One region of the Escherichia albertii genome, then DNA from elsewhere that is predicted to be linked to it. Evidence: predicted binding sites of a transcription regulator. Region 1 holds the regulator's gene; each other region holds the start of a gene.
What was found. The regulator CRP, encoded in region 1, controls carbon source genes, mostly activating them, when cyclic AMP is high. The targets are predictions, from matches to a motif close to ATGTGANNNNNNTCACAT.

Region 1 (7,551 bases):
CGAAGTGGAAGGCGACAGTTTTCACCGCTATACCCGCCCGGAAATGGACATGGCGATCCGCAAAGCGCGCGATGCCGGGCGGCATATCAGTTACTTCGGCCCCGAGGCTAACGATTTCGGCCTGCTGGAACAGACCTTCATTGAATACGGTCAGAGCGGTAAAGGGAAATCTCGTAAATATCTGCACACCTACGATGAAGCGGTACCGTGGAATCAGGTGCCGGGGACATTCACTCCGTGGCAACCGCTGCCGGAACCCACTGATGTCCTGTTTTATGAAGGTTTACACGGCGGCGTAGTCACGCCACAGCATAACGTTGCGCAACATGTGGATTTACTGGTCGGCGTGGTGCCTATCGTTAACCTTGAGTGGATTCAAAAGCTCATTCGCGACACCAGCGAGCGCGGGCACTCACGAGAGGCGGTAATGGACTCAGTTGTGCGTTCAATGGAAGACTATATCAACTACATCACGCCGCAGTTTTCCCGCACCCATATTAACTTCCAGCGCGTTCCCACTGTCGACACCTCAAATCCGTTCGCGGCAAAAGGTATCCCGTCGCTGGATGAAAGCTTTGTGGTGATCCATTTCCGTAATCTGGAAGGTATTGATTTCCCCTGGCTGCTGGCGATGTTGCAGGGTTCATTCATTTCTCACATCAATACATTAGTAGTGCCAGGCGGCAAAATGGGTCTGGCAATGGAGTTAATTATGCTGCCGCTGGTACAACGCTTGATGGAAGGGAAGAAAATCGAGTAACTCACTTTTGAAGCCGGATAGAATATTATCCGGCTTCATACTTTAATCATGAAATCACGCGTCAACCACTTCATACGAATGGGTAATATTCACTGCTTTTTCCAGCATTAGCGCCACCGAGCAATACTTTTCGGCTGAGAGATCCACCGCACGCGCAACCGCTGCGTCTTTTAAGTCACGACCAGTGACAATAAAATGCAGATTAATGTGCGTAAACAGGCGTGGCGCCTCTTCGCGGCGTTCAGAGGTCAGTTTTACTTCACAATCGACCACATCCTGACGCGCTTTTTGCAGAATAGACACCACATCAATGGCACTACAACCACCTGCCGCCATCAACACCATTTCCATCGGACTGGGGGCTTTATCGCCAGAATTGCCGTCCATTAAAATCTGGTGACCAGAGGCGGATTCGCCCAGAAAAGTTAACCCTTCGACCCACTTCACACGCGCTTGCATAATTGGAACTCCATTGCATCAATTTTCCTGACAGAGTACGCGTACTGACCAAATCGCGCAACGGAAGGCGACCTGGGTCATGCTGAAGCGAGACACCAGGAGACACAAGGCGAAAGCTATGCTAAAACAGTCAGGATGCTACAGTAATACATTGATGTACTGCATGTATACAAAGGACGTCACATTACCGTGCAGTACAGTTGATAGCCCCTTCCCAGGTAGCGGGAAGCATATTTCGGCAATCCAGAGACAGCGGCGTTATCTGGCTCTGGAGAAAGCTTATAACAGAGGATAACCGCGCATGGTGCTTGGCAAACCGCAAACAGACCCGACTCTCGAATGGTTCTTGTCTCATTGCCACATTCATAAGTACCCATCCAAGAGCACGCTTATTCACCAGGGTGAAAAAGCGGAAACGCTGTACTACATCGTTAAAGGCTCTGTGGCAGTGCTGATCAAAGACGAAGAGGGTAAAGAAATGATCCTCTCCTATCTGAATCAGGGTGATTTTATTGGCGAACTGGGCCTGTTTGAAGAAGGCCAGGAGCGTAGCGCATGGGTACGTGCGAAAACAGCCTGTGAAGTGGCTGAAATTTCATACAAAAAATTTCGCCAACTGATTCAGGTAAACCCGGATATTCTGATGCGTCTCTCTGCACAGATGGCGCGTCGTCTGCAAGTCACTTCAGAGAAAGTGGGCAACCTGGCGTTCCTTGACGTTACAGGTCGCATCGCGCAGACGCTGCTGAATCTGGCCAAACAGCCTGATGCCATGACTCACCCGGACGGTATGCAAATCAAAATTACTCGCCAGGAAATCGGTCAGATTGTCGGCTGTTCCCGTGAAACCGTAGGGCGCATCCTGAAGATGCTGGAAGATCAAAATCTGATCTCCGCACACGGTAAAACCATCGTCGTTTACGGCACCCGTTAATCCCGTCGGAGTGGCGCGTTACTGAATAGCGCGCCATTTTGTTTAACCCGATGTGGCGCAGACTGATTTATCATCCCGATATCAACTATGCACTACGCCAAACGCTGGTGCTATGTTTGCCCGTGGCCGTTGGGTTAATGCTTGGTGAGTTAAGATTTGGTCTTCTCTTCTCCCTGGTTCCTGCCTGCTGTAACATCGCGGGGCTTGATACTCCCCACAAACGTTTTTTCAAACGCTTAATCATTGGCGCGTCTCTGTTTGCTACCTGTAGTTTGCTGACGCAACTCTTACTGACAAAAGATGTTCCCCTACCCTTTCTACTGACCGGGTTAACCCTGATGCTTGGCGTCACTGCCGAACTGGGGCCTTTACACGCTAAATTACTCCCCGCATCGCTGCTGGCTGCCATTTTTACCTTAAGTCTGGCAGGATACATGCCAGTCTGGGAACCGTTGCTTATCTACGCATTAGGCACGCTCTGGTACGGGCTGTTCAACTGGTTTTGGTTCTGGCTCTGGCGCGAACAACCGCTACGCGAGTCACTTAGCTTGCTGTACCGTGAACTGGCAGATTATTGCGAAGCCAAATATAGCCTGCTTACCCAGCATACCGATCCTGAAAAAGCATTGCCGCCGCTGCTGGTGCGCCAGCAAAAAGCCGTTGATTTAATTACCCAGTGCTATCAGCAAATGCATATGCTTTCCGCGCAAAATAATACCGATTACAAGCGGATGCTGCGTATTTTCCAGGAAGCGCTGGACTTACAGGAGCATATTTCGGTCAGTTTGCATCAACCTGAAGAGGTGCAAAAGCTGGTCGAGCGTAGCCATGCTGAAGAGGTTATCCGCTGGAATGCGCAAACCGTCGCCACTCGTCTGCGCGTACTGGCTGATGACATTCTTTACCATCGCCTGCCAACACGTTTTACGATGGAAAAGCAAATTGGCGCACTGGAGAAAATTGCCCGCCAGCACCCGGATAACCCCGTAGGGCAGTTCTGTTACTGGCATTTCAGTCGCATTGCCCGCGTGTTGCGTACGCAAAGGCCGCTTTATGCTCGCGACCTGTTGGCCGATAAACAACGCCGGATGCCTTTACTCCCGGCGTTGAAAAGCTATCTCTCATTGAAGTCTCCGGCGTTGCGTAATGCCGGACGACTGAGCGTGATGTTAAGCGTTGCCAGCTTGATGGGAACTGCTTTGCATTTACCGAAATCGTACTGGATCCTGATGACCGTGTTGCTGGTAACGCAAAATGGCTATGGTGCGACTCGCTTGCGGATTGTGAATCGTTCCGTCGGAACTGTCGTTGGGTTAATCATTGCAGGCGTGGCGCTGCACTTCAAAATACCGGAAGGCTACACCCTGACGCTGATGCTACTCACCACGCTCGCCAGCTATCTGATATTGCGCAAAAACTACGGCTGGGCGACGGTCGGTTTTACCATTACCGCCGTGTATACCCTGCAATTGCTGTGGCTGAACGGCGAGCAGTACATCATTCCTCGTCTTATCGATACCATTATTGGTTGTTTGATTGCTTTCGGTGGCACGGTCTGGCTGTGGCCGCAATGGCAGAGCGGCTTATTGCGGAAAAACGCCCATGATGCTTTAGAAACCTATCAGGAAGCGATTCGTCTGATTCTGAGTAAAGATCCACAACCTACACCACTGGCCTGGCAGCGAATGCGGGTGAATCAAGCGCATAACACCCTCTATAACTCATTAAATCAGGCGATGCAGGAACCCGCATTTAACAGCCATTACCTGGCCGATATGAAACTGTGGGTAACGCACAGTCAGTTTATTGTTGAGCATATTAATGCCATGACTACACTGGCGCGGGAACATCGGACATTACCGCCGGAGCTGGCACAAGAATATTTGCAGTCTTGTGAAATTGCCATTCAGCGTTGTCAACAGCGGCTGGAGTATGACGAACCGGGAAGTTCTGGCGATACCAATATTATGGATGCGCCGGAGATGCAGCCGCACGAAGGTGCGGCAGGTACGCTGGAACAGCATTTACAGCGGGTTATTGGTCATCTGAACACCATGCACACCATTTCGTCGATGGCGTGGCGACAGCGACCGCATCACGGGATTTGGTTGAACCGCAAGTTGCGGGATTCGAAGGCGTAATCAATTCATTGCCTGGAGCAAACCGTAGGTCGGATAAGGCGTTCACGCCGCATCCGACACCTTTTGTCTGATGCGACGCAAGCTGCGTCTTATCAGGCCTGGGTCCGTTTTACGCCCCAACCACCTTCGCCATGGCGCGGGCAAAACGTTGCATCCCTTCGTCGATATCAGCGTCTTCCACCACCAGCGACGGTGCAAAGCGCATTACATCGGGGCCGGCATTCAACACCATGACGCCAGCCTCAGCGCCCGCATACAGGAAATCACGCGCCCGACCTTTGTACTGTGGTTTCAGCTCAGCGCCAATCAACAACCCCATACCGCGAATATCGCTAAACACATCGTACTGCTGATCTATCTTCTGCAAATGGTCAACAAAACGCTGGCGTTTCGCGTGAATACCTTCCAGCACCTCCGGCGTATTGATGATATCAAAGGCCGCGCCCGCCACCGCACAGGCCAGCGGATTACCGCCGTAGGTTGAACCGTGAGAACCCGGATGAAACGCAGAAGCAATTTCTGCCGTAGTCAGCATGGCGCTAATCGGGAAGCCGCCGCCTAAGGCTTTCGCAGAGGTCAAAATATCCGGCGTCACGCCATAGTGCATATAGGCAAACAGATCGCCGGTCCGCCCCATCCCGCACTGCACTTCATCAAACACCAATAATGCCTGATGCTGATCGCACAACTCGCGCAAGCCTTGCAAGAATTCTGGCGTCGCTGCCGTCACGCCGCCCTCTCCCTGAATCGGCTCAACAACGACCGCGCAGGTATGATCATCCATCACGGCTTTTACTGCGTGGAGATCGTTAAAGGGAACGTGGATGATGTCTGCCGGTTTTGGCCCAAAGCCGTCGGAATATTTGGGCTGCCCGCCCACCGAGACGGTAAACAGCGAACGACCATGAAAAGCGTTGTGGAAGGCAATAATTTTGGTTTTGAACGGGCTATGGCGCACACAGGCGTAATGGCGTGCCAGTTTAAAGGCTGTTTCGTTAGCTTCCGTGCCGGAGTTCATAAACACTACGCGTTCGGCAAACGTTGCCTCAATCAGTTTACGCCCAAGACGCAGCGCCGGTTCATTGGTGAAAACGTTACTGATATGCCATAGCGTTTCCCCCTGGGTTTTTAACGCTTCCACCAGCGCCGGATGGCAATGGCCTAACGCCGTCACCGCAATCCCCCCCGCGAAATCGATGTACTCCTTGCCCTGCTGATCCCAAATTCGGCTGCCCTGACCTTTTACTGGAATAAACTCCGCCGGTGCATAAATCGGCAGGATCACTTCATCGAAAGTCGCACGTGTAATTGCTGTTTGTTCAGTTGCCATCTCATGATCACCCTGTTACGCATAAACCAATGTGAAATTATAATCACAAAATATGCATAAAAAATCACCCGATAGCAACCACAAATCAGCGATGCAGAAAATTAGCCAGCAGTTGATGCCCTTGTTCGCTGAGAATACTTTCTGGATGGAACTGTACGCCTTCCAGATCCCACTGGCGATGGCGAATTCCCATAATCTCACGGGTTTCGCTCCAGGCAGTCACTTCAAAACACGCGGGTAATGAGTCGGGTTCCACCACCAGCGAATGGTAGCGTGTCACGGTGAGTGGATTTGCCAGCCCCTTAAATACGCCCTCACCGTTATGCGTAATCGGTGAAGTTTTGCCGTGCATGACCTTTGCGGCGCGCACAACTTTGCCGCCAAATGCCTGCGCCATTGCCTGATGACCGAGGCAGACACCAAGAATCGGCAAACGTCCGGCATAGTGGCGAATAACGTCAAGGGAGATCCCGGCTTCATCGGGCGTACAGGGGCCAGGCGAGATGACAATTTTCTGCGGTTTAAGGGCGTCGATATCTGCCAGCGTCAATGCATCGTTACGCTTAACCAGCACATCAGCTCCCAGTTCGCAAAAATACTGGTAGAGGTTCCAGGTGAAAGAATCGTAGTTATCAATAAGCAGGATCATGGCAGCTCCGGTACGAAAGAACCGCGCTATTTTACTCAGATTCCCCGGCTTCGCTTACCACTTTGCTAAATATCGTCTGCAATGCGGTGAGATCACCCATGGCCCCGCTCTGATTCGCCTGATTCCAGGCCTCTTTTTCGATACCCAGCCAGCTCAGTTGATATCCGGCATGAATCGCCAGTTGTTCGAAGAAGATGCGCTGCGCCAGACCGCTTCCAACACGAAATGGATGCAGCACGTTGATTTCACAATAATAATGCGCCAGTCGCTCAACGAACATCTCTTTCTCAAGACCAGTCAGATACCCTTCTGCCTCCAGAGCCTGCATCAGGCCGTTCCCCTCTTTTTCGATATAAGCAAAGTGGCAAAACGGTGTATCTCCCTGATAAATATCGACTTCACGCAGTTGGCCCGCCCAGTCGAAAATATCCTGATACAACTGGCGGTGAATAACACATAAGTGCGGTAAACCACGCACCAGCGGACCAAGTTCGATAGTCGCCGCACGCAGTGCCGTCATTTCGTAAGCGGCCTGCTCCAGTTGCTGCTGCTGGCGGATATCCAGTCGGTTACGCATGATGTCGAGGCCAGGATAGAGATACGGGTCGCGCCCTTCGCCGAATTTATCGCTCATAGTGCCTCCTCAGCTCTTCAAGGCGCGCCAAAGCCTCTGCGGCAGTAAGAGTGACTAATGGCATCTCAACGCCTTCAAGACGACGGCTGGCCTGGAAATTACGATTACGCTGAAGCTCCCAGAGACGGGACTTTTGCTTATCGGTGAGTTTCTTCACTTGATGCCTCCCTGAACGTGTCCGTTTGCCACAAGTATAAGCGGCAAATCCGGGTTACGCCGGGAGAGCAAATGCGCGGACAATATTGCCCGCGCGAGAAATGATTACGGCAGGACTTTAGCGGAAAGGATAACTACCGGTTTTGACGGCACATTCCGGTACGGGCCAACGTCATGAGTCGGGACCTGGGAAATCTTATCGGCAACGTCCATACCCTTCACCACTTTACCAAAGACGGCGTAACCGAAATCACGCTGACCGTGGTCGAGGAAGGCATTGTCGGCAACGTTGATAAAGAACTGGCTGGTCGCGCTGTCTTTATCGGCAGTACGCGCCATAGCGATGGTGCCGCGAGTGTTGCGCAAGCCGTTATCGGCTTCATTTTTGATCGGTGGATTCGGTTTTTTCTGCTGCATCTGCTCAGTGAATCCACCGCCCTGAATCATAAAACCAGGGATCACCCGGTGAAAGGTCGTATTGTTATAAA
Region 2 (7,551 bases), 1.7 Mb from region 1:
TCGTTCACGCCTACTGTATCGACAAAGTAACCCCGCGACCAAAAATGGTTTCCCCATAACTTCTTCCTGATATGCGGGAATCGATTGTAGAGCCTGATTGCACTGCGACCTTTCAGGTGCCCCATCAGAGTAGATATTGAGATTTTTGGCGGCACTATTACGACAAGATGCACATGATCTGGCTGTACATTTAACTCCAGAACCTCGCAATCTTTTATTCCGCAAAGAATATAGATGGTTCTGTACAGCTCCTTGCCCAATTTATCCCTCAGGATCCTAAAGCGGTACTTTGGCGTCCAGACTATGTGATATTTGCAACGCCAATATACATGTGATGAACTTCTGTAAAGCCCCATGTCAGTTTGTTTCCTTTTACTTGTGGTGAGTAAGCAGAGATATTCCGACATGGGCATTCTTCAGGCTATAGCCTTACAGGATCAATCACCACCTCCCCAGGAGGTGGTTTAGGGATAACAATAAAATGCGGTTCAGATAATTATCGGGCATTTAATGGATAGATATCATAACCCGCAATATCAGGAAGCGAATCCGTAGCCCAGGGGGCATTCCTTCGACTATCGTAGAGAATGTATTTCCCCTGCCACTCTCCTATTCTCTCGACGTTCCTGATGACCAGTAATGTATTATTTTTGCCAAACCAGACTGCCTCCGGTGCATTCTTTTCCGCAAAGCAAAAACCTTGTGGCACCTTTTTTTGTTCGTCAGTTTCTTTTACTCCAGTCACCAGACAACCGCTGATATACGGTGGGCCATAACTAAGAGCAAAAATAAGCGCATAATTGACACATTTCGCCAGCACCAATTCTCCTGATTTAATACTACCATCCAGAAATGCAGGAGTAATAATGTTATCGAAAGCCAGGTAAGGCGTATCGCCATCAATAGTTTTTAGTGACAACAAGGTTACTTCTTTTTCTTCGGTAATGGCGCAGTTCTGGAGATTATTGATTGTTGCTGACAGACAACGTGTGGAGATAAAAATTGATAAAAATAATACTTTTGAAATATATGTTTTTTTCATTTTGACTCACCACTTGTAATCCGCATATGGTTTGCATATAAAGGTGAATACATTTCTGGCGAAAAATCATTAACAAATAACAATATATCTGCCAGTACTCTGTATGGTAAGTTGTACTCTCTTTAGCATAGAATAGACTCACAGTCAGTAAATAGCTACTGATAAAATATTTTCAGTCTTCAATATGAATTGTGAACGTTTTATCAATTTTTATACCCGGGGATGATGTTCCATACGTACTTCCCTCAAGTCTAACGGTAATATTTTGCTTGCTATTAATCTTTCCTTTTATTTCGATTGTTTCACACATATGACTCCAGTCATCCGTCTCTCCGGCACACTTTACGCTTATACCGTCGTTTTTAACGGTGAATGTATCCTCTTTCCGCGGATAAGGTAATAATATGTATTTCTCAGTGTCATATATTCCTGCCGATGAAGGTTGTATTGTATAAGCCAGTATAAAAATCAATCCTCCTGATATATTAACTTTTTCGTCATACATAGTACCAAATTTAGCTGACGGCAGTTCATTGGGAATATAATGCATACTTCCTGAACAAGAAACCATCAATGGTAAAGCCGCAATCAACAAATAATCTAACTGTAATTTCATCATATTGTTAGTGTTTCTATTAACACCACTCCCTGAGCCCACCTCTGTGTGTGCTATACCTATACTCTCCAGCCACACTACCGTCATACCCTGAAGTGTGATTAACGCGTTCTGCACCGTTGCATTCTAACGAGTCGTTCTATCCTGTTACACGCTATCAATGGCGACAACTGTACAATTCGGAATTCATAAAGATAACGTCCTGTTGCAGGATACGTTTTACCGCTCCTCTCATCCTCTGGTATCACCGAGTACTAAAAAACCTTTACCCGCAAAAACGCTTTTATGATTACCTCCTGAAATAGAGCCCTTCAATAAGGATATGCGAAAAAGAAAAATTCAGGAGTAATCCATGCTTAACGAAAAATGAGTTTCAGAGGACTTAAAGGCTATCGGAAATATTTAAGAAGACAAACAAAATCAGCGATCAGTCGGGTAATAAGTATCAGGCGATCCCCTTTATCAATTATCGATACAGGGGACAATTCACTCACTTAAACATGGCAATCGGCTTCGCCGAGATACCAAAATCCTCTTTCAATTGCTGTTTGCTTTTCATGACCATCTGACCGTTTGTGTCGATTGTCATATGCTGTGCTTCGGTATTATTGCGGGCTTGCCACAGCATCACCAGTTGTAGACAGTTCTCTTTTTGTTCTTCGGTCAGCGCAACACCATCGGGCCATTTTCCCAGTTCAACGGCGGTCGATAAACGCAGATAAATCTCTGGCGTCATGCTGTTGATAATATCATCAAGATTCATAATTTTCCCGCTCCTGTGGAATAAGTTGCTGAATCGTTTTTTCAACCGTTAATTTCTTCGCCGTTTTCGCCATCGGTAAAGCGCAACGATGCCGAGTTAACACAATACCGTTCACCTGTTGGCTGTGGCCCATCGGGGAAGACGTGGCCCAAATGAGCATCACAGTTACCGCAACGAATCTCAATACGCTGCATACCGTGTGACAAGTCTTTGATATAACGAATAGATTTCTCACTCACTGGCTCGTAGAAACTCGGCCAGCCGCAGCCAGAATCATATTTAGACTGGGAGTGAAACAGAGGAGCATCGCAGACCAAACAGTGGTAAACGCCGTCACGCTTGTTATGCAATAAACGACCAGTAAATGGCGGCTCCGTCCCGTGATTCTGCGTCACGTAAAACTGCATCTCGGACAAATTTTTTTTCAGTTCTTCTGCAGAAGGTTTGTTAGCCATTTGCTCACATCTCTCTTTAGTCACGCTCACATTACGTGACCAATACTAACAAAACATTAACACTATCTGGCAAAATTTTGTTCTAAACTTGATCTCAGCGAAATGGCTGTGCCTGAATTGTGATAAAAATCACATTTTTATCACAACTGCCCTTTAAAATTCGGGGCGCCGCCCCCATGTGGTCTCAAGCCCAAAGGAAGAGTGAGGCGAGTCAGTCGCATAATGCTTAGGCACAGGATTGATTTGTCGCAATGATTGACACGATTCCGCTTGACGCTGCGTAAGGTTTTTGTAATTTTACAGGCAACCTTTTATTCACTAACAAATAGCTGGTGGAATATATGACTATCAAAGTAGGTATCAACGGTTTTGGCCGTATCGGTCGCATTGTTTTCCGTGCTGCTCAGAAACGTTCTGACATCGAGATCGTTGCAATCAACGACCTGTTAGACGCTGATTACATGGCATACATGCTGAAATATGACTCCACTCACGGTCGTTTCGACGGTACCGTTGAAGTGAAAGACGGTCATCTGATCGTTAACGGTAAAAAAATCCGTGTTACCGCTGAACGTGATCCGGCTAACCTGAAATGGGACGAAGTTGGTGTTGACGTTGTCGCTGAAGCAACTGGTCTGTTCCTGACCGACGAAACCGCACGTAAGCACATCACTGCTGGTGCGAAAAAAGTGGTTATGACTGGTCCGTCTAAAGACAACACTCCGATGTTCGTTAAAGGCGCTAACTTCGACAAATATGCTGGCCAGGACATCGTTTCCAACGCTTCCTGCACCACCAACTGCCTGGCTCCGCTGGCTAAAGTTATCAACGATAACTTCGGCATCATCGAAGGTCTGATGACCACCGTTCACGCGACTACCGCTACTCAGAAAACCGTTGACGGCCCGTCTCACAAAGACTGGCGCGGCGGCCGTGGCGCTTCCCAGAACATCATTCCGTCCTCTACCGGTGCGGCTAAAGCTGTAGGTAAAGTACTGCCGGAACTGAACGGCAAACTGACTGGTATGGCGTTCCGCGTTCCGACTCCGAACGTATCCGTTGTTGACCTGACCGTTCGTCTGGAAAAAGCGGCAACTTACGAGCAGATCAAAGCTGCCGTTAAAGCCGCTGCTGAAGGCGAAATGAAAGGCGTTCTGGGCTACACCGAAGATGACGTAGTATCTACCGATTTCAACGGCGAAGTTTGCACTTCCGTGTTCGATGCTAAAGCGGGTATTGCTCTGAACGACAACTTCGTGAAACTGGTATCCTGGTACGACAACGAAACCGGTTACTCCAACAAAGTTCTGGACCTGATTGCTCACATCTCCAAATAAGTTGAGATGACACTGTGATCTAAAAAGAGCGACTTCGGTCGCTCTTTTTTTTAGCTGATGAAATGAAGTTAAAGGACTGCGTCATGATTAAGAAAATTTTTGCCCTTCCGGTCATCGAACAAATCTCCCCTGTCCTCTCCCGTCGTAAACTGGATGAACTGGACCTTATTGTGGTCGATCATCCCCAGGTAAAAGCCTCTTTTGCATTACAGGGCGCACATCTTCTCTCGTGGAAACCTGCGGGTGAGGAAGACGTTCTGTGGTTGAGCAACAATACCCCGTTTAAAAATGGTGTCGCCATTCGCGGCGGCGTGCCGGTTTGCTGGCCGTGGTTTGGCCCGGCGGCACAGCAAGGCCTGCCTGCACACGGTTTTGCCCGTAACCTGCCGTGGACGCTGAAATCGCATAATGAAGATACCAATGGTGTGGCACTGACTTTTGAACTGACACAAAGTGAAGAGACGAAAAAATATTGGCCGCACGACTTTACGCTGTTAGCACATTTCCGCGTGGGTAAAGTCTGTGAAATCGATCTTGAAGCACATGGCGAATTTGAAACTACCTCAGCCCTGCATACCTATTTTAACGTGGGTGATATTGCTAAGGTCAGCGTCAGCGGCCTGGGCGATCGTTTCATTGATAAAGTAAATAATGCGGAGGAAGGCTCGCTGGCTGATGGTATTCAGACATTCCCGGATCGTACCGACCGCGTATATCTGAATCCGCAAGATTGCAGTGTGATTAATGACGAAGCGTTGAATCGTATTATTGCCGTAGGCCATCAGCATCATCTGAACGTCGTTGGCTGGAACCCTGGCCCGGCGCTTTCTGTCAGCATGAGCGATATGCCGGATGATGGCTACAAAACTTTCGTCTGCGTAGAAACGGCTTATGCCTCAGAAACTCAAAAAGTCACCAAAGAGAGACCTTCCCACCTGGCCCAATCGATTCGCGTTGCCAAACGTTAAGTTACGCATCACCGTAATGCAAAACAGGGCGTGACGCCCTGTTTTTGTGCATAAAATGCCCTGAAAAGAGGCACTATCAGAATTTGTAGGTGATCCCGGTAGAAATCAGACCCGTCCAGGATTTATCCACCATCGGGCTGTCGGTAATTTCATCAGACAGACGGGTGTAACGCGCGGTGCCGTAAACACTCCAGTTGTTGAGGAAATTGTAGCTGGCGCTCAGCTCCAGATATGGGTTCCAGCTATCATTCGGGTTATAGCCACGCAGCCCACTGCGCGCGGACTCTTTGCGTGATACACCGTAATAGTATTCGTTCTGGTTTTCGCTGTTCCACTGCACACCGATACCCGGTGTCACGGTCAGACCGCCATTGGTGTAACGGTACAACCAGGCCATATCCCAGATCATACCGTTGCTGTTATCCAGCGTATCGCCAGCCAGAGTGGTACGCAGGTAGCCGTACTGGGTAAAGTGAGCGTAAGACAGACCCGCCATCATAGTGCTCTTGCGATCATCCAGATGACGTAGCTGGTAATTGTCGCTGTCTTTCGCTTTGAAGTAGAGCGGCGACCAATAAGCGGTAATTGATAGTTTATCCGTTGCATCATTCCACAGGTAGTATCCCCCACCCAGGCCACGGAACCAGAAGTTATCGCCTTCATAGTTGATTACTGGTACCGGATAAACATCGGTGTCGTAATCCTTATAAGGGTGTTCAACGACACCGACACCTGCGCCCAGAGAGAAATTACTTTCCGCATGTACTGCGCCTGCAGACGTCGCGATAAGTACTCCAAGTGCCAGAAGTTTGAGCTTGCTCACAATTAATCATTCCTTAAACAAATGTTTAGCGGGCGACAAAGTTTACCCGTCAATACATCGAAACCCAACCCTTTTGCGTATTAATTTCACAATGTAACTGTTTAATTTTCCTGACGCCGATGACATCGGGCTTACACCTGAATAAATATTGCATTACCGACGACAATATTCTTTACATTAGTTATGCAATTTTTATGGATGAGTTGTTGATATGCCATTGAAAACCAGAAAGCCGCGCAGGCAAGTTTCGTAATTGCCATCTACGCTTAATTTTGAAGGTGTATCACCGGGCACGTTGTTCTCACGATGGCATGAGAGTTGCTGTGTTTTAGCAAGAGACGTCGTTCAGTTTACCTCTTCCGGGAGCCTCTACTATTCATATGAACGGCTCTTAACCAGTGCTAAAAAACGAAAGGACGGCATACCATGAATATATTCGATCACTATCGCCAGCGATATGAAGCTGCCAAGGACGAAGAGTTCACACTGCAGGAGTTTCTTACCACTTGTCGGCAAGATCGCAGTGCTTATGCCAATGCGGCTGAGCGGCTATTGATGGCTATTGGTGAGCCTGTCATGGTCGATACGGCCCAGGAACCCAGACTTTCTCGGCTCTTCTCTAATCGGGTTATTGCTCGCTATCCGGCGTTTGAAGAGTTTTACGGCATGGAAGACGCGATTGAACAGATTGTCTCATATCTGAAACACGCGGCTCAGGGGCTGGAAGAGAAGAAACAAATCCTGTACTTGCTGGGGCCTGTGGGTGGGGGTAAATCATCGCTTGCTGAGCGACTGAAATCATTAATGCAGCTCGTGCCTATTTACGTATTAAGCGCCAACGGTGAGCGCAGTCCGGTCAACGATCATCCGTTCTGTCTGTTCAATCCGCAGGAAGATGCCCAGATTCTGGAAAAAGAGTACGGTATCCCTCGGCGCTATCTCGGCACGATCATGTCACCGTGGGCCGCGAAACGCCTGCATGAATTTGGCGGCGATATTACTAAATTCCGTGTAGTGAAAGTCTGGCCGTCTATTCTGCAGCAAATAGCTATCGCCAAAACCGAACCGGGCGATGAGAACAACCAGGATATCTCAGCACTGGTAGGGAAAGTCGATATTCGTAAACTCGAACACTACGCCCAGAACGATCCAGACGCCTACGGCTATTCCGGTGCTCTGTGCCGCGCCAACCAGGGGATCATGGAGTTCGTCGAGATGTTTAAAGCACCAATTAAAGTGCTGCATCCGCTACTGACCGCGACCCAGGAAGGCAACTACAACGGGACGGAAGGTATTTCCGCCCTGCCGTTTAACGGAATTATTCTCGCCCACTCGAACGAATCTGAATGGGTGACTTTCCGTAATAATAAAAACAACGAAGCCTTTCTCGACCGTGTTTATATCGTGAAGGTTCCATATTGCTTACGCATTTCCGAAGAGATCAAAATCTACGAGAAATTGCTTAATCACAGTGAACTGACCCACGCGCCATGCGCGCCGGGCACGCTGGAAACACTGGCGCGTTTCTCGATTCTTTCCCGTCTGAA
Region 3 (7,551 bases), 2.2 Mb from region 1:
GAATAAATAAGCGACGCAAAATGCCAGAAAAAGTAAGGAATCGCCGCACCGGACGGTACGGCGGAAAAGAAAAAACTAGAAACTAATCCGCGCCAGTTGTTCGAAATAATCCGGGAACGTTTTAGCGGTGCATCCTGGGTCGAGAATCGTCACCGGTGTATCTGACAATGCCACCAGCGAAAAACACATCGCCATACGGTGATCGTTATAAGTCGCGATTTCAGCAAACCGCAATTTTTCCGGCGGCGTGATGCGGATAAAGTCATTCCCCTCTTCCACTTCCGCACCAACTTTGCGTAGTTCGGTCGCCATCGCAAACAGACGATCCGTCTCTTTTACGCGCCAGTTATAAATATTGCGTAGCGTGGTAGTGCCTTTTGCAAACAACGCCGTCGTTGCAATAGTCATCGCCGCATCAGGGATATGGTTCATATCCATGTCAATAGCGTTCAGTTCGCCACGCGTGCAGGAAATATAATCATCCCCCCAGCTAATGGTCGCCCCCATTTTTTCCAGCACGTCAGCAAAACGAATATCGCCTTGCATACTGTTGCGTCCAATGCCGGTCACTTTTACTGTACCGCCTTTAACCGCTGCTGCGGCAAGGAAGTAAGAGGCCGAGGAGGCATCACCTTCCACTAAATAGCTCCCCGGAGATTGGTAAGACTGCCCGCCTTTCACCACAAACTGTTGGTAGTGCTGATTTTCAATCTCAACACCAAACGCTTTCATCATGTTCAGCGTGATATCAATATAAGGCTTAGAGACCAGATCGCCTTTAATGCGAATGACCGTATCTTGCGACGCAAGCGGCGCAGTCATTAATAATGCGGTGAGAAACTGACTGGAAACAGAGCCGTCAACTTCAACGTTGCCGCCGATGAAACCGCCCTGTAAACGCAACGGTGGATAATTCTCTTGTTCCTGGTAAGTGATTTTCGCTCCGCCCTGGCGCAGCGCATCCACCAGGTGACCAATCGGGCGTTCTTTCATGCGTGGCTCGCCGGTCAGAATAATATCATTGTGTCCCAGGCAAAGTGCCGCAGCCAGTGGACGCATTGCCGTTCCGGCATTACCGAGAAATAACTCCAACGCGCCTTCAGCATGTAATGGGCCACCATTGCCGATGATTTCGCAACGCGTACGCTCGGCAGAAAGCGTATAGCTTACCCCTAACGCCTTTAACGCATTAAGCATATGGCGAACATCATCGCTATCCAGCAGATTGGTTAATACTGTTTTGCCGTGTGCTAATGCCGCCAATAATAAAGCGCGGTTAGATACGCTCTTGGAACCGGGCAGATTAATCGTACCATCGACACGAGCGACAGGTTGTAACGTCAGGGATTCCATGAACTTAACTCTCTACAACAGAAATAAAAACCCCACAGTTTGGCTGTGGGGATTAAGCAAAATTTCGGCATTAGCCGTGACGACGTTCGAATTCAACCATGAAATCTGTCAGCGCTTTAACGCCTTCCAGCGGCATGGCGTTATAAATAGAAGCACGCATTCCACCGACCACACGGTGACCTTTCAGCGCATGAAGGCCCGCGGCGAAAGACTCTTCGAGGAACAGTTTATCCAGAGCACTATCTGCTAACTGGAATGGGACGTTCATCCGCGAACGGTTAGCTTTCGCCACATCATTACGATAGAAATCGCTGTTATCAATCACACCGTACAGCAGTTCGGCTTTTTGCTGATTGATTTTATCCATCGCTGCCACACCGCCGTTCGCCTTCAGCCATTTGAAGACCAGGCCAGATAAGTACCAGGCAAAGGTCGGCGGCGTGTTAAACATGGAGTCGTTATCGTTGAGAATGGAATAATCCAGAATCGATGGACAAGCGATATTTGCTTTACCCAACAAGTCTTCGCGAACAATGACGATTGTCAGACCAGCCGGACCGATATTTTTCTGCGCACCCGCATAAATTACTCCATAACGACTGACATCTATAGGACGCGAAAGAATCGTTGAAGAGAAGTCGGCAGCAACCACGACATCTTTGCCGAAGTCTGGCGTTTCATCAATGGCGATACCGTCGATGGTTTCATTCGGGCAATAATGCATATAAGCAGCATTATCAGAGAGTCGCCATTCACGCATTGGTTTAACCGCGCGAAGACCGTCAACGGTCACTTTAGCGTCAAAGACATTTGGCGTGCAGTATTTTTTGGCTTCTTTAATGGCACTGGCCGCCCAGTAACCGGCATCAACATAATCTGCGGTAGTTTTATCACCAAGAATATTCAACGGTACAGCAGCAAACTGACCGCGGCCGCCGCCGTGGCAGAACAATACTTTGTAGTTGGAGGGGACGTTAAGAAGATCGCGAAAATCCTTCTCGGCTTCCTCTGCAACCTGAATGAACTCTTTGCCACGGTGGCTCACTTCCATCACCGATGTACCCAGACCATTCCAGTCGCGCAGTTCCTGTTGAGCCTGTTTAAGCACTTCTGCCGGTAGCATTGCCGGACCAGAACTAAAATTGAAGATTTGAGCCATTTCCCCTCACCACGTTGCGTTGCTATTAACCCACAGTCAATCGATTGCGACCCGGGCAATACATTATTCCTGTGGATATCGGTTTTATCATTCAGTGGCACGCGCCGCAATGGGTAAAACCGTTGAGGGCAAAAATGTGGCACGCGTCACACAACAGAATCTCTCGGATTATTACCCAAAAACCGATATTTTTGCTGTCAGGCCATCCGTTTTATCCAACTTACCTTCGTCAATACTGGATTTACACAATGTGGACATAATTGTTTTTCACCCGCATTCATGTGAATGATTTCGCTACACTGAATGTGGTCATAGCCATCGGCTCCCGGCATGGCTTTATATTATGAATACCTTCATTCTTATGCGTTTATCATGGATTATCCGCTAAAAGCATATAACCAACAGCCAGTCTGTATGGCGGCAATGATGGCACCTTTGCGATAAAACCCGTATTATTGCGCGCTTTCCGTACGACTAAAGTGATTTTCATGACGCAAACATTTATCCCCGGCAAAGATGCCGCACTGGAAGACTCCATCGCTCGCTTCCAGCAAAAACTCTCCGACCTCGGCTTTCAAATTGAAGAGGCTTCCTGGCTGAATCCGGTGCCTAACGTCTGGTCTGTGCATATTCGCGACAAAGAGTGCGCATTATGTTTTACCAACGGTAAAGGTGCGACTAAAAAAGCAGCGCTGGCTTCTGCTCTTGGTGAATATTTCGAGCGTCTTTCCACTAACTACTTTTTTGCTGATTTCTGGTTGGGCGAGACCATCGCCAACAGCCCGTTTGTGCATTATCCCAACGAAAAATGGTTTCCTCTAACCGAAAGTGACGACGTGCCAGAAGGCCTGCTCGATGATCGTCTGCGTGCGTTTTATGACCCGGAAAATGAACTGACTGGCAGTATGTTGATTGATCTGCAATCCGGTAACGAAGAGCGCGGCATTTGCGGCCTGCCATTCACCCGCCAGTCGGATAATCAAACCGTCTATATTCCGATGAACATCATTGGCAACCTGTATGTTTCTAATGGTATGTCTGCTGGTAATACCCGCAACGAAGCGCGTGTTCAGGGGTTATCCGAAGTTTTCGAACGTTATGTAAAAAACCGCATCATTGCTGAAAGCATCAGCCTGCCGGAGATCCCGAGCGAAGTGCTGGCACGCTATCCAGCGGTAGTTGAAGCCATCGAAACACTGGAAGCGGAAGGTTTCCCTATCTTCGCTTATGACGGTTCGCTTGGTGGTCAGTATCCGGTGATTTGCGTAGTACTGTTCAATCCGACTAACGGTACCTGCTTTGCATCCTTCGGCGCGCATCCTGATTTTGGCGTTGCGCTGGAACGCACAGTAACCGAATTACTGCAGGGCCGTAGTCTGAAAGATCTGGATGTCTTTACCCCTCCGACCTTCGATGATGAAGAAGTTGCAGAACATACCAACCTCGAAACCCACTTTATCGATTCCAGCGGTTTGATTTCCTGGGATTTGTTCAAGCAAGAGGCAGATTATCCCTTTGTAGACTGGAATTTTTCCGGCACTACCGAAGAGGAGTTCGCCACACTGATGGCTATCTTCAATAGAGAAGATAAAGAAGTTTATATTGCCGATTATGAACATCTGGGCGTTTATGCTTGCCGCATTATTGTCCCTGGCATGTCTGACATTTATCCGGCAGAAGACTTATGGCTCGCCAACAACAGCATGGGTAGCCATCTGCGCGAAACCATTTTGTCACTGCCAGGCAGTCAGTGGGAAAAAGAAGATTATCTGAACCTCATCGAGCAACTGGATGAAGAAGGTTTTGATGACTTTACCCGTGTACGTGAACTGCTGGGTCTGGCGACGGGACCAGATAATGGCTGGTACACCCTTCGTATCGGTGAGCTAAAAGCGATGCTGGCGCTGGCTGGTGGCGATCTGGAACAGGCTCTGGTCTGGACCGAATGGACGATGGAATTTAATGCTTCGGTGTTTAGCGCAGAACGCGCCAACTATTATCGCTGCCTGCAAACATTGTTATTACTCGCGCAGGAAGAAGATCGCCAGCCGCTGCAATATCTGAACGCCTTTATCCGTATGTACGGCGCAGGCGCGGTAGAAGCCGCCAATGCGGCAATAAGCGGCGACGCGGCGTTTTATGGTCTGCAACCTGTAGACAGCGACCTGCAAGCCTTCGCATCCCATCAATCGCTGTTGAAAGCCTACGAAAAGTTACAGCGCGCCAAAGCAGCGTTCTGGGCAAAATAAAATCAAATAACCTACGCAATGTAGGCTTAATCATTACTCTGGGTTATATTACGGGGCGTTTTTTAATGCCCCGCTTTACCTATATTTGCATTAACAAAATAATTGTAATTATAAAGTTAAATGTCGGTAATTTGTATTTAATAAATACGATCGATATTGTTGCTTTATTTGCCTGATGCTCCCTTTTAATTAACTGTTTTGGTGGAGGATACGGAAAAAATTCAACTCATTTGTTAATTTTTAAAATTTATTTTTATTTGGATAATCAAATATTTACTCCGTATTTGCATAAAAACCATGCGAGTTACGGGCCTATAAGCCAGGCGAGATATGATCTATATCAAATTCTCATCTATAATGCTTTGTTAGTATCTCGTCGCCGACTTAATAAAGAGAGAGTTAGTGTGAAAGCTGACAACCCTTTTGATCTTTTACTTCCTGCAGCAATGGCCAAAGTGGCCGAAGAAGCGGGTGTCTATAAAGCAACGAAACATCCGCTTAAGACTTTCTATCTGGCGATAACTGCCGGTGTTTTCATCTCAATCGCATTCGTCTTCTATATCACAGCAACTACTGGCACAGGTACAATGCCCTTCGGCATGGCAAAACTGGTTGGCGGCATTTGCTTCTCTCTGGGACTGATTCTTTGTGTTGTCTGCGGCGCCGATCTCTTTACTTCCACGGTATTGATCGTTGTTGCCAAGGCGAGCGGGCGCATCACCTGGGGCCAGTTGGCGAAAAACTGGCTGAATGTCTATTTTGGCAACCTTGTCGGCGCGTTGTTGTTTGTACTTTTAATGTGGCTTTCCGGCGAGTATATGACCGCCAACGGTCAGTGGGGGCTGAATGTCCTACAAACCGCCGACCACAAAGTGCACCATACTTTTATTGAGGCCGTTTGCCTCGGTATCCTGGCTAACCTGATGGTGTGTCTGGCAGTATGGATGAGCTATTCTGGTCGCAGCCTGATGGACAAAGCGTTTATCATGGTGCTGCCGGTCGCGATGTTTGTTGCCAGCGGTTTTGAGCACAGTATCGCAAACATGTTTATGATCCCTATGGGTATTGTAATCCGCGACTTCGCTACGCCGGAATTCTGGACCGCTGTCGGTTCAGCACCGGAAAATTTTTCTCACCTGACCGTGATGAATTTCATCACTGATAACCTGATTCCGGTTACGATCGGTAATATTATCGGCGGTGGTTTGTTGGTTGGGTTGACATACTGGGTCATTTACCTGCGTGAAAACGATCACCATTAATCGGTGTCGAAGTACGCAGTAAATAAAAAATCCACTTAAGAAGGTAGGTGTTACATGTCCGAGCTTAATGAAAAGTTAGCCACAGCCTGGGAAGGTTTTACCAAGGGTGACTGGCAGAATGAAGTAAACGTCCGTGACTTCATTCAGAAAAACTACACTCCGTACGAGGGTGACGAGTCCTTCCTGGCTGGCGCTACTGAAGCGACCACTACCCTGTGGGACAAAGTAATGGAAGGCGTTAAACTGGAAAACCGCACTCACGCGCCAGTTGACTTTGACACCGCTGTTGCTTCCACCATCACTTCTCACGACGCTGGCTATATCAACAAACAGCTTGAGAAAATCGTTGGTCTGCAGACTGAAGCTCCGCTGAAACGTGCTCTTATCCCGTTCGGTGGTATCAAAATGATCGAAGGTTCCTGCAAAGCGTACAACCGCGAACTGGATCCGATGATCAAAAAAATCTTCACTGAATACCGTAAAACCCATAACCAGGGTGTGTTCGACGTTTATACTCCAGACATCCTGCGTTGCCGTAAATCCGGTGTTCTGACTGGTCTGCCAGATGCTTATGGTCGTGGTCGTATCATCGGTGACTACCGTCGCGTTGCACTGTACGGTATCGACTACCTGATGAAAGATAAACTGGCACAGTTTACCTCTCTGCAGACCGATCTGGAAAACGGCGTAAACCTGGAACAGACCATCCGTCTGCGCGAAGAAATCGCTGAACAGCATCGCGCTCTGGGTCAGATGAAAGAAATGGCTGCTAAATACGGCTATGACATCTCTGGTCCGGCTACCAACGCTCAGGAAGCTATCCAGTGGACTTACTTCGGCTATCTGGCTGCTGTTAAGTCTCAGAACGGTGCTGCAATGTCCTTCGGTCGTACCTCCACCTTCCTGGATGTGTACATCGAACGTGATCTGAAAGCAGGTAAGATCACCGAACAAGAAGCGCAGGAAATGGTTGACCACCTGGTCATGAAACTGCGTATGGTTCGCTTCCTGCGTACTCCTGAGTACGATGAACTGTTCTCTGGCGACCCGATCTGGGCAACCGAATCTATCGGTGGTATGGGCCTCGACGGCCGTACGCTGGTTACCAAAAACAGCTTCCGTTTCCTGAACACCCTGTACACAATGGGTCCGTCTCCGGAACCGAACATGACCATTCTGTGGTCTGAAAAACTGCCGCTGAACTTCAAGAAATTCGCTGCTAAAGTGTCCATCGATACCTCTTCTCTGCAGTATGAGAACGATGACCTGATGCGTCCGGACTTCAACAACGATGACTACGCTATCGCTTGCTGCGTAAGCCCGATGATCGTTGGTAAACAAATGCAGTTCTTCGGTGCGCGTGCAAACCTGGCGAAAACCATGCTGTACGCAATCAACGGCGGCGTTGACGAAAAACTGAAAATGCAGGTTGGTCCGAAATCTGAACCGATCAAAGGCGACGTTCTGAACTACGATGAAGTGATGGAGCGCATGGATCACTTCATGGACTGGCTGGCTAAACAGTACA
Region 4 (7,551 bases), 1.1 Mb from region 1:
CGTCCGAGACCTCTTCGCAGATTTCTAACGCCACTAACGGTATTGAACCGCCGCGCGGTTACGTCAGCATTAAAGCGTCGAAAGACGGTATTCTGCGCCAGGTGGTGCCAGACTATGAGCACCTGCACGACGCCTATGAACTGCTGTGGGAAATGCCAGGCAACGATGGCTACCTGCAACTGGTAGGTATCATGCAGAAATTTATCGATCAGTCGATCTCTGCTAACACCAACTACGATCCGTCACGCTTCCCGTCAGGAAAAGTGCCGATGCAGCAGTTACTGAAAGACCTGCTCACCGCCTACAAATTCGGGGTCAAAACGCTGTATTATCAGAACACCCGTGACGGCGCAGAAGACGCACAGGACGATCTGGTGCCGTCAATTCAGGATGATGGCTGCGAAAGCGGCGCATGTAAGATCTGATATTGTGATGCCGGATGCGGTGTAAACGCCTTATCCGGCCTACGGCTCGGTTTGTAGGCCTGATAAGACGCGCCAGCGTCGCATCAGGTGCCGGATGCGGCGTAAAATGCCTTATCCGGCATTAAACTCCCAACAGGACATATTCATGGCATATACCACCTTTTCACAGACGAAAAATGATCAGCTTAAAGAACCGATGTTCTTTGGTCAGCCGGTCAACGTGGCCCGCTACGATCAGCAAAAATATGACATTTTCGAAAAACTGATCGAAAAGCAGCTCTCTTTCTTCTGGCGTCCCGAAGAGGTTGACGTCTCCCGCGACCGCATCGATTACCAGGCGCTGCCGGAACACGAAAAACACATTTTTATCAGCAACCTGAAATACCAGACATTGCTGGATTCCATTCAGGGACGTAGTCCAAACGTCGCGCTGTTGCCGCTGATCTCAATTCCTGAACTGGAAACCTGGGTAGAAACCTGGGCATTCTCAGAAACGATTCACTCTCGTTCCTATACTCATATCATCCGTAATATCGTTAACGATCCGTCTGTTGTATTCGACGATATCGTCACCAACGAGCAGATTCAGAAACGTGCGGAAGGGATCTCCCGTTATTACGATGAACTGATCGAGATGACCAGCTACTGGCATCTGCTGGGTGAAGGTACGCACACTGTTAACGGTAAAACCGTGACCGTTAGCTTGCGTGAGCTGAAAAAGAAACTTTATCTCTGCCTGATGAGCGTTAACGCGCTGGAAGCGATTCGCTTCTACGTCAGCTTCGCTTGCTCTTTTGCGTTTGCAGAACGTGAACTGATGGAAGGCAACGCCAAGATTATTCGTCTGATCGCCCGTGATGAAGCTCTGCATTTGACTGGCACCCAGCATATGCTGAATCTGCTACGTAGCGGCGCGGACGATCCAGAAATGGCGGAAATTGCCGAAGAGTGTAAGCAGGAGTGCTATGACCTGTTTGTCCAGGCGGCACAGCAAGAAAAAGACTGGGCGGATTATCTGTTCCGCGATGGCTCGATGATTGGTCTGAACAAAGATATTCTCTGCCAGTACGTGGAGTACATCACCAATATTCGCATGCAAGCAGTCGGTTTGGATCTGCCGTTCCAGACGCGCTCTAACCCGATCCCGTGGATCAACACCTGGCTGGTGTCTGATAACGTGCAGGTGGCTCCGCAAGAAGTGGAAGTCAGTTCTTATCTGGTCGGTCAGATTGACGCGGAAGTGGACACCGACGATTTGAGCAACTTCCAGCTCTGATGGCCCGTGTTACCCTGCGCATCACTGGCACACAACTGCTGTGCCAGGATGAACACCCCTCCCTTCTGGCGGCGCTGGAATCCCACAATGTGACGGTTGAGTATCAGTGCCGCGAAGGCTACTGCGGCTCTTGCCGCACACGACTCGTTGCAGGTCAGGTAGACTGGATTGCTGAACCGTTAGCCTTTATTCAGCCAGGGGAAATTTTGCCCTGTTGTTGCAGGGCAAAAGGCGATATTGAAATTGAGATGTGAGCTTAGTGGGCAACATTTCGCTTACCCGACTTACAAAATCTGGGATTTGCAAGCCGGGTAAGGCAAAGTCGTCACCCAACAATTTTAGTGTTTATCTTTCAGGAAATTCACCGCTTTATCTGGAAAATCGGTAAATAGCCCGTTCACTCCCGCCTTGTTATACAGAACGTCATACAGTTGATTCACATCTGTCGTATATTCCGGCAGCTTATCCGACCGTACAGTATAAGGGTGCACCACCAGCTTATTCTGCTGCGCATCTTGTACCATACCCGTGAGTTTGATATTGCCCGGCTGAGATGTCTCCTCAATCAGCATATGGTAATCCGGTCCGATACCGTCAGCATATTCTGCCACCTGTTTCATGGCACCCGGCTTAAACATCCAGTCGTAGTTGTAATTGACCCAGGTTCCATCCGCTTGTTTCTGCTGGGTTTCATTCCAGTCGGTGTAGGCGATTAGCTGTACCAGATTGAGATCCATACCCATTTTCGGTTCCAGCTCATTCTTAATACGCTTCAGTTCATCAACATCAAAGCATTGCAGATAAACTTTATCGTCTTTACCGGTGTAGCCATATTTCTTCAGCACTTCCAGCGTTTTCGCCGCAATATCCTTCCCTTCCTGATGATGGAACCACGGCGCTTTAATTTCTGGATAGATACCAATATTTTTTCCGGTCGAATGGTTTAATCCCTGAACAAACTCAATCTCGTCTTCGAAAGTGTGTACCCGGAAGTCAGATTTACCCATCGGGAAACGTCCCGGGTAAGTCTGCACTTTTTTACCGTTTTCAATATCAAAGCCTTCGGTAAATTTCAGGGATTTAATTTCATCCAACGTAAAATCTATCGCGTAGTAACGACCATCTTTACGCGCCCGATCCGGGAAACGATCGGCAACATCAGTCACGCGGTCAAGATAGTGGTCATGCAGAACGACCAGATGGTCGTCCTTAGTCATTACCAGATCTTGCTCCAGATAATCCGCCCCCTGCGCATACGCCATCGCTTTTGCTGGCAGCGTATGCTCCGGCAAATAACCGCTGGCGCCACGATGCGCTATCACTATTTTCTCGCTGCTATCCGCCGCCATTGCACCGCTCCCCATGATCATCGAACTCATCATGATCGCCATGCTAAGGTTTTTCAGCGTCAATTTCATGTCATTAGCCTCCGTTGCGTTTTTGTCGTAATTCCTGATGGCGGCGTTTTTCGCCAATCATCACAATAATCAACAAGATAACTGCCAGGATACTGCCGCCAATCATCACCATGAAGCCGCCATCCCAGCCAAAGTAGTCAACCGTGTAGCCGACGATCGCACTTGCCGCTACAGAACCGCCCAGGTAACCAAACAGTCCGGTAAAACCAGCCGCAGTACCTGCCGCCTTTTTCGGCGCCAGTTCCAGCGCGTGCAAACCGATTAACATGACAGGGCCATAGATCAGGAAGCCGATGACGATCATACAAATCATATCGACAGTTGGGTTGCCAGCCGGGTTCAGCCAGTAAACGATAGTGGCGATAGTGACCAACGTCATAAAGAAGACGCCGGTTGCGCCACGATTACCGCGGAAGACTTTGTCCGACATCCAGCCGCACAGCAGGGTGCCCGGAATGCCCGCGTACTCATAGAAGAAGTAGGCCCAGGAAGATTTATCCAGCGCGAAATGCTTCACTTCTTTCAGGTAAGTTGGCGACCAGTCAAGAATGCCGTAGCGCAACAGATAAACGAACACGTTGGCGATAGCGATGTACCACAACAGTTTGTTCGGCAGCACATACTGCATGAAGATTTGCTTCGCGGTCAGCTCCTGTTCCGCTTTTTCACTGTAGTCGTCAGGATAATCATTTTTATATTCTTCAATCGGCGGCAGACCACAGGATTGCGGGGTATCGCGCATCATTGCAAAAGCGAACAACGCCACCAGAATGGCGCAGAAAGCTGGCATATAAAGCGCCGCATGCCAGTCATTGAACCAGGCCATCCCCAGCAGAAACAGCAGCGGCGGGATACCACCGCCGACGTTATGCGCACAGTTCCAGACGGAAACAACGCCACCGCGTTCTTTCTGCGACCACCAGTGCACCATCGTACGTCCGCACGGCGGCCACCCCATCCCCTGAAACCAACCACAGAGGAATAACAGCACAAACATCACGGCAATGCTCGATGTCGCCCACGGCACAAAGCCCATAAACAGCATAACGGAGGCAGCCAAAATCAAGCCTGCTGGCAGGAAAACGCGCGGATTCGAGCGATCCGAAACCGAACCCATGATAAATTTCGAAAAACCATAGGCGATTGAGATCCCGGAAAGCGCAAAACCTAAGTCGCCGCGTGAAAATCCCTGCTCTACCAGATAAGGCATTGCAAGAGCAAAGTTCTTACGAACCAAATAGTAAGCAGCATAGCCAAAGAATATCCCCAGGAAAATCTGCCAGCGCAATCGACGATAAGTCGGGTCGATCTCCGCAGCAGGTAAGCGCGCTTTGTGTGGCGCTGGTTTAAAAATACTCAACATTTATAGCCTCCGTGGCCCGTAGTCTTATTTTGTGATTAACAGCCTGATTCACCAGGAGAATCTGCCATTGTTTTAGTGGTCGCGATGTTAATTAATCATTCATTTTATGAATGTGAATTACCGCACACATTGCTGAATCAAATTCAACAAATGTTCAAAATGACGCACGAAATCACGTTTCACTTTCGAATTATGAGCGAATATGCGCGAAATCAAACAATCAATCATTTTTATATGGCTAAATGATAAAAAACGAACTTTTGAGGGATAACAATGAAAACTCGCGACTCGCAAACAAGTGACGTGATTATCATTGGCGGCGGCGCAACGGGAGCCGGGATTGCCCGCGACTGTGCCCTGCGCGGGCTGCGCGTGATTTTGGTTGAACGCCATGATATTGCCACCGGCGCTACCGGGCGTAATCATGGATTACTACACAGCGGCGCGCGCTATGCGGTGACAGATGCAGAATCAGCGCGCGAATGTATTAGCGAAAACAAGATACTGAAACGCATTGCGCGTCACTGTGTCGAACAAACTAATGGCCTGTTTATCACTCTCCCGGAAGACGACCTCTCCTTTCAGGCGACTTTCATCCGCGCCTGCGAAGAGGCAGGAATTAGTGCAGAAGCTATTGACCCGCAGCAGGCGCGCATTATCGAACCTTCTGTTAACCCGACACTGATTGGCGCGGTAAAAGTCCCTGATGGCACCGTGGATCCATTTCGTTTGACCGCAGCCAACATGCTTGATGCCAAAGAACATGGCGCAGTTATCCTTACCGCACATGAAGTGACGGGTCTGATTCGCGATGGCGCGACGGTGTGTGGCGTGCATGTGCGTAATCATCTCACTGGCGAAAAACAGTCGCTGCATGCCCCTGTCGTCGTTAACGCTGCCGGGATCTGGGGGCAACATATTGCCGAATATGCCGATTTACAGATTCGCATGTTCCCGGCAAAAGGATCGCTGCTGATCATGGATCACCGCATTAATCAGCACGTGATTAACCGCTGCCGTAAACCTTCCGACGCCGATATTCTGGTGCCTGGCGACACCATTTCTCTTATTGGTACGACATCTTTGCGCATTGATTATGACGAAATTGACGACAATCGGGTGACGGCAGAAGAAGTCGATATTTTATTGCGCGAAGGGGAAAAACTGGCGCCGGTAATGGCGAAAACGCGTATTTTGCGGGCCTACTCTGGTGTACGTCCACTGGTGGCAAGTGATGACGATCCCAGTGGACGTAATGTTAGCCGTGGCATCGTTTTACTCGATCACGCTGAGCGCGATGGCCTGGATGGGTTTATCACGATTACTGGCGGCAAACTGATGACCTACCGTCTGATGGCGGAATGGGCAACTGATGCTGTATGCCGCAAACTCGGCAACGCACGTCCCTGCATCACCGCAGATACCCCGTTGCCGGGCTCACAAGAACCGACTGAAGTCACATTGCGTAAAGTGATTTCCCTGCCTGCCCCACTTCGCGGTTCTGCCGTTTATCGTCATGGCGATCGCACACCTGCGTGGCTTAGCGAAGGTCGTCTGCATCGCAGCCTGGTCTGTGAATGCGAAGCTGTTACAGCAGGTGAAGTGCAGTACGCCGTAGAAAATCTAAACGTTAATAGCCTGCTGGATTTACGTCGCCGTACCCGTGTCGGAATGGGCACTTGTCAGGGCGAACTCTGTGCCTGCCGCGCTGCCGGATTACTGCAACGTTTCAATGTCACCACCTCCGCGCAATCTATCGAACAACTTTCCACCTTCCTTAACGAACGCTGGAAAGGCGTGCAGCCCATTGCCTGGGGAGATGCACTGCGCGAAAGCGAATTTACCCGCTGGGTTTATCAGGGACTGTGTGGTCTGGAGAAGGAGCAGAAAGATGCGATTTGATACAGTCATTATGGGCGGCGGTCTTGCTGGATTACTCTGCGGCCTGAAACTGCAAAAGCACGGTCTACGTTGCGCGATTGTCACTCGTGGACAGAGCGCGCTGCATTTCTCGTCTGGATCGCTGGATTTGCTGAGTCATCTGCCAGACGGACAGCCAGTGAATGATATTCACACCGGACTGGAAGCGTTAAGCCAACAAGCCCCTGCACATCCTTATAGTCTGCTCGGCCCACAACGTGTACTCGACCTTGCTTGTCGGGCGCAATCGTTGATTGCAGAAAGCGGCGCACAATTGCAAGGCAGCGTAGAACTGGCGCACCAACGGATTACCCCACTCGGCACTCTGCGCTCGACCTGGCTAAGCTCACCGGAAGTGCCAGTCTGGCCACTGCCAGCAAAGAAAATATGTGTGGTGGGGATAAGCGGTCTGATGGATTTTCAGGCACATCTTGCGGCAGCTTCGCTACGCGATCTGAAGCTGGAAGTTGAAACTGCCGAAATAGAGCTGCCGGAACTGGATGTTCTGCGCAACAATGCGACTGAATTCCGCGCCGTGAATATTGCACGTTTTCTTGATAACGAAGAAAACTGGGCGCTGTTATTGAGGGCCCTTTTACCTGTTGCTAATACCTGTGAAATGATCCTGATGCCAGCCTGCTTCGGTCTGGCGGATGACAAACTCTGGCGTTGGTTGAACGAAGAATTACCTTGCTCATTAATGTTGTTGCCGACGTTGCCGCCTTCAGTACTGGGCATTCGTTTGCAAAACCAGCTTCAACGTCAATTCGTACGTCAGGGAGGCGTATGGATACCGGGTGATGAAGTGAAAAAAGTGACCTGCAAAAATGGCGTTGTGAACGAAATCTGGACGCGCAATCACGCAGATATTCCGCTGCGTCCACGCTTTGCCGTGCTAGCCAGCGGTAGTTTCTTTAGCGGTGGACTGGTAGCAGAACGTAATGGCATTCGCGAGCCGATTCTCGGCCTTGATGTCCTGCAAACCGCAACGCGCGGAGAATGGTATCGGAGTGACTTTTTTGCGGCCCAACCGTGGCAACAGTTTGGTGTAATCACTGACGAAGCGCTACGCCCGTCGCTGGCGGGTCGAACCGTAGAAAATCTGTTTGCCATTGGGTCAGTGCTGGGCGGATTTGATCCCATTGCTCA

Region 2: msrB (peptide-methionine (R)-S-oxide reductase MsrB) is a predicted target of CRP. The motif match lies at 2,994-3,011, and genes of this name have one in related genera.
Region 3: focA (formate transporter FocA) is a predicted target of CRP. The motif match lies at 5,090-5,107, and genes of this name have one in related genera.
Region 4: glpT (glycerol-3-phosphate transporter) is a predicted target of CRP. The motif match lies at 4,593-4,610, and genes of this name have one in related genera.

The regions. Positions count from the first base shown of each region.
Region 1 covers NZ_CP117568.1:2,489,165-2,496,715, forward strand. Annotated here, with positions in the region: gene PS053_RS12175 (phosphoribulokinase) at 1-760, shown strand, start outside; gene PS053_RS12180 (OsmC family protein) at 815-1,219, opposite strand; gene crp (cAMP-activated global transcriptional regulator CRP) at 1,521-2,153, shown strand; gene PS053_RS12190 (YccS/YhfK family putative transporter) at 2,204-4,294, shown strand; gene argD (bifunctional acetylornithine/succinyldiaminopimelate transaminase) at 4,404-5,624, opposite strand; gene pabA (aminodeoxychorismate synthase component 2) at 5,710-6,273, opposite strand; gene PS053_RS12205 (putative adenosine monophosphate-protein transferase Fic) at 6,305-6,907, opposite strand; gene PS053_RS12210 (YhfG family protein) at 6,897-7,064, opposite strand; gene ppiA (peptidylprolyl isomerase A) at 7,169-7,551, opposite strand, start outside.
Region 2 covers NZ_CP117568.1:809,983-817,533, forward strand. Annotated here, with positions in the region: gene tnpA (IS200/IS605 family transposase) at 1-356, opposite strand, end outside; gene PS053_RS03905 (hypothetical protein) at 497-1,042, opposite strand; gene PS053_RS03910 (hypothetical protein) at 1,215-1,661, opposite strand; gene PS053_RS03915 (YeaC family protein) at 2,149-2,421, opposite strand; gene msrB (peptide-methionine (R)-S-oxide reductase MsrB) at 2,463-2,876, opposite strand; gene gapA (glyceraldehyde-3-phosphate dehydrogenase) at 3,218-4,213, shown strand; gene PS053_RS03930 (D-hexose-6-phosphate mutarotase) at 4,297-5,181, shown strand; gene PS053_RS03935 (MipA/OmpV family protein) at 5,258-6,004, opposite strand; gene yeaG (protein kinase YeaG) at 6,431-7,551, shown strand, end outside.
Region 3 covers NZ_CP117568.1:28,409-35,959, reverse strand. Annotated here, with positions in the region: gene aroA (3-phosphoshikimate 1-carboxyvinyltransferase) at 76-1,353, opposite strand; gene serC (3-phosphoserine/phosphohydroxythreonine transaminase) at 1,424-2,512, opposite strand; partial or broken gene PS053_RS00190 (DUF421 domain-containing protein) at 2,710-2,853, opposite strand; gene ycaO (30S ribosomal protein S12 methylthiotransferase accessory factor YcaO) at 3,001-4,761, shown strand; gene focA (formate transporter FocA) at 5,166-6,023, shown strand; gene pflB (formate C-acetyltransferase) at 6,078-7,551, shown strand, end outside.
Region 4 covers NZ_CP117568.1:1,347,687-1,355,237, forward strand. Annotated here, with positions in the region: gene nrdA (class 1a ribonucleoside-diphosphate reductase subunit alpha) at 1-425, shown strand, start outside; gene nrdB (class Ia ribonucleoside-diphosphate reductase subunit beta) at 571-1,701, shown strand; gene yfaE (ferredoxin-like diferric-tyrosyl radical cofactor maintenance protein YfaE) at 1,701-1,955, shown strand; gene glpQ (glycerophosphodiester phosphodiesterase) at 2,040-3,119, opposite strand; gene glpT (glycerol-3-phosphate transporter) at 3,124-4,482, opposite strand; gene glpA (anaerobic glycerol-3-phosphate dehydrogenase subunit A) at 4,756-6,384, shown strand; gene glpB (glycerol-3-phosphate dehydrogenase subunit GlpB) at 6,374-7,551, shown strand, end outside.